2 regions of the Gottfriedia sp. ABJ_BB2_2 genome follow, and region 1 is predicted to be linked to the other one. Evidence: a T-box and tRNA genes for the amino acid it is inferred to sense, from the RefSeq annotation. Region 1 holds a T-box; the other holds one or more tRNA genes.
The links. The T-box of region 1 lies ahead of ACX6U0_RS02865 (glycine--tRNA ligase). A T-box ahead of a tRNA ligase gene usually reads a tRNA of that ligase, here a tRNA-Gly.
Positions count from the first base shown of each region.

Region 1 (4,434 bases):
AAGGAACTAACAGATTTAATTTATCAAATGCGAGATGATTTAAATTTAACGATCGTTTTGATCGAGCATGATATGAAGCTTGTAATGGAAATTTCTGAATACCTTTTCGTTTTAGATCATGGTGAAAAGATTGCAGAAGGAAAACCATTAGAAATCAGAAATAACCAAAAAGTAATTGAAGCATATCTTGGAAAAAGTGCAGTGACTACTGCATAGTGAAAGGAGTAAAAAAAATGACACTATTACAATTAAAAGAAATTAACTCTTTTTACGGTGGTATTCAAGCACTGAAAAATATTAATATTGATGTAAATGAAGGTGAAATCGTTACGTTAATTGGAAGTAATGGTGCTGGAAAATCTACTACTTTAAAAACAATAAGTGGTCAAGTGAAACCAAAAACTGGAGATTTAATTTATAAAGGTGAGAACATTGTTAAACTACAATCTCATGAGATTGCTTTAAAAGGGATTGCTCACGTACCAGAAGGAAGAAGAATCTTTTCTAAATTAACCGTAAAAGAAAATTTAGAAATGGGTGCTTTCTCTGTAAAAGATAAAAAATTAATTGCTGCCAGAATGGAAATGGCGTTTGATTATTTTCCAAGACTGAAAGAACGTATTAACCAAAAGGGTGGTACGATGAGTGGTGGAGAACAACAAATGCTTGCTATTGGAAGAGCATTAATGATGGGGCCGTCATTGTTAATGCTAGATGAACCATCAATGGGACTTGCGCCAATTATTGTTGAACAAATATTCGAGATCATCGAGCAATTGAATAAGCAAGGGATGACGATTTTACTAGTTGAACAAAACGCTTACCAAGCTTTACAGATTGCCCATCGTGGATATGTAATTCAAACAGGGGAAATTCAAATGGTTGGTGAAGGTAAAACATTAATGAATAATGAAGAAATAAAGAAAGCTTACTTAGCTTAAAAAAAAGTGCCATTTGTATAAGTTACAAATGGCACTTTTTTGATGTATTATTTGTTAGCAATAAATTCCATAATCTTTGCTTGAACATCATCATTTGATTGATTAATAGAAGATTGTAAAGTTTCTTCTAGTAAACTACGATTTTTATAATAGTTTTCTTGATTGCTATTATAATAGTACTTCACTGCTTCTAAATCTGAGAAAAACTCTTTTCCAAGCTTTAGAAGAAATGTTACTGGAAGTTTTTCAATCGTGATATTTCCTTTTTGTTCAGAAATTTCATTTACCGTACTATTTGAAGTTGAAATCATTTCATCGTTTAATTCTTTAACTAAAATTTGTTCGAATCCTTTTATTTTATTATTTCTTTTATTTACGATTCGCTTTTTGTTCGTTTTTAATAAACGAATGGAATGATGTTTATCAAGCAATACTGCTGATCGTTTCTTTTTCTTAAAAAATATGCTGCTACTCAAAACTAGCACTCCCTTCTTCAGAAAATAGGTATATTTTTAAAACAACTTTTCTATCATACCAATTAATCAGAATACTGTAAAGATATTATCTTTACATGAATGATTCCCATTAAATATTCTAAAAATTCATGGTATTATTTCATACACAAATGAAAATAATAATATTTGACGGAATAGTTGTCACTTTGATAAACTAAGACCATATTATTATTACATAAGTTATAACGATGACGGAAAGAAGTAACTAAAGCAATATTTGCATAGCGAATTGAGGACGGTGGAAGCTCAATCAAAACCTTTAGTGAAAGGCATTCTTGAGTTATGTTTGAAAGTGGACAATTTCTAAAATTGTCAACTAGGGTGGAACCGCGGGTGCATATACAGCTCTCGTCCCTAGGCAGAAAATGCCTAAGGATGAGAGCTTTTTTATTTTCATTCTTGCATTTTCAAATAGAATCGAATGAAAAATTGGAGGCAAAAAAATGTCAGAAAAGTCAATGGAAGTCATTGTAAGTCATGCAAAGCATCGTGGATTTGTTTTTCCAGGATCAGAAATTTATGGTGGTTTAGCAAATACTTGGGACTATGGTCCATTAGGTATTGAATTAAAATACAATGTTAAAAAAGCTTGGTGGAAAAAATTTGTTCAGCAAAGTCCTTATAATGTTGGGTTAGATGCTGCAATCTTAATGAACCCACGTACTTGGGAAGCTTCAGGTCATATTGGTAATTTTAACGATCCTATGATTGATTGTAAAAATTGTAAGGCTCGTCATCGTGCTGATAAATTAATTGAAAATGCACTTGATGAAAAAGGCATGGAAATTATTGTTGATGGCCTACCATTTTCTGAAATGGCTAAGTTAATTCAAGAACATAACATTGCTTGTCCAGATTGCGGAAGTCATGATTTTACTGATATTCGTCAATTTAATTTAATGTTTAAAACTTTCCAAGGTGTAACAGAGTCAAGTACAAATGAAATTTTCTTACGCCCTGAAACAGCTCAAGGTATTTTTGTTAACTTTAAAAATGTTCAACGTACAATGAGAAAGAAAGTACCATTTGGTATCGCTCAAATTGGAAAAAGCTTCCGTAATGAAATTACACCAGGAAATTTCACGTTCCGTACTCGTGAATTTGAACAAATGGAGCTTGAATTCTTCTGTAAACCAGGTGAAGAGCTTGAATGGTTTACGTATTGGAAAGAAACTGCTAATAAATGGTTATTATCATTAGGTATGAAAGAAGATAATCTTCGTTTAAGAGACCATAGTGAAGATGAATTATCACATTATAGTAATGCAACGACTGACTTCGAATACAAATTCCCATTTGGTTGGGGCGAGCTTTGGGGTGTTGCTTCTCGTACAGATTATGATTTAAAACAGCATATGGAGTTCTCAACTGAAGACTTTACGTATCATGATCCAATTACAAATGAGAAATATGTTCCTTACTGTATTGAGCCATCATTAGGTGCTGACCGTGTTACTTTAGCATTTTTAATTGATGCTTATGAAGAAGAGGCACTAGAAGATGGAACTTCTCGTACAGTAATGAGATTACATCCAGCATTAGCGCCATATAAAGCAGCAATTTTACCTTTATCAAAAAAATTATCTGAAAATGCACAAGAAGTATTTGCGGCATTAGCTGAAGATTTCAATGTAGATTTCGACGAAACTGGTTCAATTGGTAAACGTTACCGCCGTCAAGATGAAATTGGTACACCATTCTGTATCACTTACGATTTTGAGTCAATTGAAGATAAAAAAGTTACAGTTCGTGATCGTGATACAATGGAACAAACTCGTGTAGCAATTAGTGAACTTCAATCTTTCTTAGCTAATAAAATAAAGTTTTAATACTTTTTTCGAAAATAGGTGTCCTTTTGGGCATCTTTTTTCATATATTTTATTAAAGCTTGTTTAAATTTTCATTAATATACTAAAAATGGTAAAATCGATGTATAAAAAAACAAGGAGGAGTTTCGATGAGGAGTTCGAATCCTATCTTAAATTCTGAACAATTAACAAAATCTAGGCACTCGGAAAAAGCAATGACAATGGGTGGGACGATTCGTAAAGCGTTAATTGCTTTAATTATGTTAATCGCAACTGCGGGTTACTCTTACTATTTAACTGCAACTGGAACATTAAGTACAAAAGTGTTTATTGGATGCTTAATATTTGCTTTTATCATTGGTTTAGTAACAAGTTTTTCTCCAAGAATTGCTCCGATTACAACACCTATTTATGCTGCTGTTGAAGGGATTTTAATTGGTAACATTTCAGCAGTATATGAAGCAACTTATGGAATGATCGTTTTACAAGCTGCATTATTAACAATTGCAATTATTGCTGGTACATTAATTTGTTACGCAACTGGTATTGTGAAAGTTACACATCGTTTTAGATCAATCGTAATTGGTTTAACAATTGGCGTTTTGATATTTTACTTACTAACAATGATTCTACAGCTATTCCATGTACCAGTTCCATTTATGCACCAATCAGGTACGATTGGCTTAATTGTAAGCTTAGCAATCTTAATCATTGCTTCACTTAATCTATTTTTAGACTTTGATTTGATTACATCTAGTATAAAACATGGCGCACCTAAACATTTCGAATGGTATTGTGCATTTGGTTTATTAGTAACTGTCATTTGGATTTATGTTGAAGCGTTAAGATTCCTATCAAGACTTAGAAATTAAAATATTAAGCTAAAAACCTTACTCTTAAATAGAAGTAAGGTTTTTTCTACATAAGATTTATAGCATGAAATTTAGTTAGAAAGTAGGTTAATACAATGAGTAAGAAAAAATTTGAAGTATTAGATCATGAAACAATTAATGACTGTTTAAAGAGAATGGAAGCAGAAGGCTATACACCAGTAAAAAGAATGGAAGTGCCAATTTTCTCAGAACAAATGATTAATGGTAAAATGGAAATTGAACCTTCAGGTAGAAAAATCGTATTTGAAGGAAAATTAAGTAAATAAATGAATAAACT
Region 1 covers NZ_JBVFKR010000001.1:539,039-543,472, reverse strand. Annotated here, with positions in the region: gene ACX6U0_RS02880 (ABC transporter ATP-binding protein) at 1-216, shown strand, start outside; gene ACX6U0_RS02875 (ABC transporter ATP-binding protein) at 234-941, shown strand; gene ACX6U0_RS02870 (hypothetical protein) at 989-1,417, opposite strand; T-box leader at 1,636-1,815, shown strand; gene ACX6U0_RS02865 (glycine--tRNA ligase) at 1,900-3,285, shown strand; gene ACX6U0_RS02860 (Bax inhibitor-1/YccA family protein) at 3,414-4,136, shown strand; gene ACX6U0_RS02855 (NETI motif-containing protein) at 4,232-4,423, shown strand.

Region 2 (4,434 bases), on a different contig from region 1:
GAAGGATCTGTACTAATTAGTATAGGGGATACAAAAGTAATTTGTAATGCGACGGTTGAAGACCGTGTGCCACCTTTCTTAAGAAATAGTGGTAAAGGTTGGATTTCAGCTGAGTATTCTATGTTACCAAGAGCAACTCAAGATCGTACGATGCGTGAGTCGACAAAAGGTAAAGTTACAGGTCGTACAATGGAAATCCAACGATTAATCGGTAGAGCATTAAGAGCGGTTGTAGATTTAGAAGCACTTGGAGAAAAAACAATATGGATTGACTGTGATGTAATACAAGCGGATGGGGGAACTCGAACAACTTCCATTACAGGTGCATTCGTTGCAATGATGTTGGCGTTTGATAAATTAGTAAAACAAGATAAATTAAAATCTTATCCAGTTAAAGATTATTTGGCAGCTACTTCTGTAGGAATATTAGAGGACGCTGGTGCGGTTTTGGATTTATATTATATAGAAGATTCTGCAGCTAGCGTTGATATGAATATTATTATGACAGGTGAAGGACGCTTTGTAGAGCTGCAAGGAGCTGGTGAAGAAGCGACATTTACGAGAGAAGAGTTAAATGAAATGCTTTCTTTAGGTGAACTAGGAATTAAAAAACTGATTGAAAAACAAAAAGAAGTTCTATTAAATGAAGGAATTAAGTTTTAACTTTACATATATTGAGGAGAGACTTTAAGGATGGAAACAATTATTATTGCTACGAATAATAAAGGGAAAGTAAAAGACTTTGAAGCACTTTTTCACCCAATGGGATTTCAAATTAAATCCTTACGAGATTTCCCTGAAATTGAAGAGATTGAAGAAACAGGTACAACTTTTGAGGAAAATGCTATTTTAAAAGCAGAATACTTAGCAAAAGTGCTACAAACTCCAGTAATTGCAGATGATTCGGGGTTAATAGTGGATGCACTTGAAGGAAGACCTGGTGTATATTCAGCACGGTATGCAGGATTACATAAAAGTGATGAGGATAATTTACAAAAGGTATTAAGTGAGCTACATGATGTTTTTCCAGGTAAACGAACTGCAAGATTTTATTGTGCGCTTGCATTAGCTAACCCAGGTAAAAAAACGATTACTGTAAATGGGACAGTAGATGGCTATATTTCGAGTGAAAAACGAGGTACAAATGGATTTGGATATGATCCAATTTTCTTCTTGCCAGAGTTGGACAAGACGATGGCTGAATTAACGACAGATGAAAAAAGTGGCTTAAGTCATAGAGCAAATGCAATTAAATCATTAATGAACGTAATCGAAAAAGAAGGAAAAGAATTTTTTCTAAGGGGATCATGATGATGAAAGCATTGATTCTAAGTGATAGTCATGGTTTAACAGACCTTCTTGAAGTAATTTCTAAACGTCATCGTAAAGATGTTGATTTAATGATTCACTGTGGTGACTCTGAGTTAGAGATTGATGCAAAAGAATTACAAGGGTTTCATGTTGTTCGTGGGAATTGTGATTTTAGAGGGGAATTCCCAGAGGAGTTCATTCATCAGGAAAATGATGTAACGATTTATGCTACCCATGGACATTTGTATGGAATTAAACAAACACTTCAGAAGCTTCATTATCGATGCAGAGAATTAGGGGCAACCATCGCTTGCTTCGGACACTCTCACATGCTTGGTGCAGAAGTGTTTGACGGAATCCTTTTTATCAACCCAGGAAGTATACTTCTACCTCGCATGCGAAAAGAGAAAACATATGCAATCATAGATACCGATGGTAAATCTGCAAAGGTTATTTTTTACACGATTGATGGCAAAGAGTTATTATCATCTTCATTTGATTTAAAACAATAACATAAGTTAAAGGTTAGTAGTGTAATATAAATTTCTACTAACCTTTAAGTTCTTTAAAAAGTGATAATTTTCATACAAATAAAATATAATGAGTGTATAAATAGAAAAGAAATTTTTTCCTTTATTTTGGAAAAAAAGTTAAAATTATTGTTGACTTTATTTAGTGAAGTGACTATAATAAATTATGTCGACAGGTGATGTCGGTAAAAAAATATGCGGGTGTAGTTTAATGGTAAAATAGAAGCCTTCCAAGCTTCGGTCGTGGGTTCGATTCCCATCACCCGCTCCATATGTCCTGGTAGCTCAGCAGGATAGAGCAACGGCCTTCTAAGCCGTCGGTCGGGGGTTCGAATCCCTCCCAGGACGTCATAATTGGAAAAAGGTTTAAGAAATTAGGGTTAGCCCATTTCTTAAACCTATTTTTGTTTTTAATTCGATCTCTTCTTCTATTCTTGATTAGTCCCTTTGGACTAACACTTTACTCTCTACTTTTTAAATGCCTAAGTATGAACCTCCCCATTCATTTGTAGGAATCAATAGTAAAAATAGAATAGACAATTAACTAAACATTTATTATATTATTCCGACATAATTACAGATGAAGAAGGGAGCATATTTTATGTTTTTTAATAAGAAAGAGAAACAAAGTCATTTTTTAAAAGAAAGTAATCAATCAAATGTTTCAGTTTCAATTCAAGTAACAGATGAAGAAATAAAACAGCAGTTAGCGTTCATACGATTAAAAGAAGAAGAGTTAAAGATATTGAAAAGTTTACAGCCTATTGTTTCTGAAAATATAGAAAATTTAGTTTCGGCATTTTATGATGCAGTTTTAAAAGTTGATCATTTAAAAAATATAATTGAAAGTCACTCATCTGTTGAACGTTTGAGAAAAACGTTATCTTCCCATATACATTTACTTTTTCATGGTGAAATTAATGATGAATATGTGAATAAACGTTTAAAAGTGGCTCAAATCCATTTTAGAATTGGACTTCAACCTAAATGGTATTTAGCTGCTTTTCAAAATATATTAGAAGAATTGATTTTAGTTATTTCTAAAATTTCTAGTACGACTAGAGAAGAGCAAAGAAAGCTAATATCTGTTGCCTCTAAAATATTAAACTTTGAACAGCAATTAGTATTAGATCTATATGAAAAAGAAAATATCGGTGCCAAAGAGAAACAGCTACAAGTAGAAATCAATTTAAAGAAAAAAATTGGTGAAATTGCTGAGGAGTTGCTTGCTTTAGTTGAAGAAACAAATGCTGCTGTTGAATTATTAGTTGATAATAGTGTAAGGGTAAACGAATCGGTTATTTCAAATAATGAAATTGCTAGCACTACTCAGTCATTGGCTTATGAAGGTCAAGAGTTAATGAAAGTGTTGCATAGTAAAATTTCAACAATCTCAAATAGTACAGATGAAGTATCAGTATCAGTTGATGTACTAAATAACTCATTTAATGAGATATCACAAGTCATTTTAATCGTTCAAGATATTGCGAATCAAACTAACTTACTTGCGCTAAACTCAGCAATAGAGGCTGCTCGTGCAGGTGAGCATGGAAAAGGATTTGCGGTAGTCGCAAACGAAGTAAAGAAATTAGCTACACAGACAAAAACATCAACAGAACGAATTGAAGAGTTAATCTCACATGCAACCTTGTATATGAATAAAGTAGTAGATTCTATTCATGATGTGAAAGGTCTAGTAAATGATGGTCAACAAGAAGCAACGCAAACACATGATTCCTTTAATGGTATTGTTAGTTCAATGGACAATAGCTTATCCGGTAATCATGGTATTGAAAAGCAAATTGTTAATTTAGTTGATGTGATTAAGGAAATAGGTGGAGCAATCAGCAGTGTTGCAGCGTCTGCAAATGAACTAAATGATGCAGTGCATAAAGAGTAATATATTAGCTAAAAGAGAGGGGATTTCCTTCTCTTTTTTTGTTTTTTACAAAATTGTGAGAATATAACAAATTTGTTAAGAACCGAAATTTTATGTTGAGATATGTTATCCTAATATAAATAAGATAGTGGAGTGATTTTTATGACCGAAAAAGACTTTTGGGGACTCATTTCAAAAATGCATATTGTAGAAGAACCTTATGAATGGGTCATTAGTCATTTAGCAAAGCAAAGTGATGATGAAATTGCAGAATTTGAAATACAGTTCGAAACTGCTTTTTCAAGAGCATACAATTCTAGGTTATTAGCAGCGGCATGGGTAATAATGGATGGTTGCTCAGAAGATTCGTTTGCTTTTTTTAGAGCGTGGTTAATCGGTCAAGGTGAACAAGTATATAAAAAAGTTCTAGACGATCCAGATTATTTGGCAGAATATATATTTCCTGTTTATGAGGATGAAGGTTTAGTACCTGAATTAGAAGACATGTTAGATCTAGCCCTACAAGCATACACAATCAAACGTAAAGGCGACGATGATTGGGATGATCAGCTTTGGAATGAGTTTAATGCCTTAGTTGAAAGTAAAGGATATCATTATCCAGAATTACACTTAACAGCAGATTGGAAAACAAATGATGAGTTAAAAGAACTATATCCAAAATTATGGAAACGTTTTGGGCTAAAACCATTGCGT
Region 2 covers NZ_JBVFKR010000010.1:65,551-69,984, forward strand. Annotated here, with positions in the region: gene rph (ribonuclease PH) at 1-663, shown strand, start outside; gene ACX6U0_RS17855 (XTP/dITP diphosphatase) at 694-1,311, shown strand; gene ACX6U0_RS17860 (metallophosphoesterase) at 1,314-1,823, shown strand; tRNA gene ACX6U0_RS17865 (tRNA-Gly) at 2,039-2,112, shown strand; tRNA gene ACX6U0_RS17870 (tRNA-Arg) at 2,116-2,189, shown strand; gene ACX6U0_RS17875 (protoglobin domain-containing protein) at 2,443-3,741, shown strand; gene ACX6U0_RS17880 (DUF4240 domain-containing protein) at 3,883-4,434, shown strand, end outside.
Region 2: it encodes a tRNA-Gly, which carries the amino acid that the T-box ahead of ACX6U0_RS02865 (glycine--tRNA ligase) is inferred to sense. The anticodon was not compared.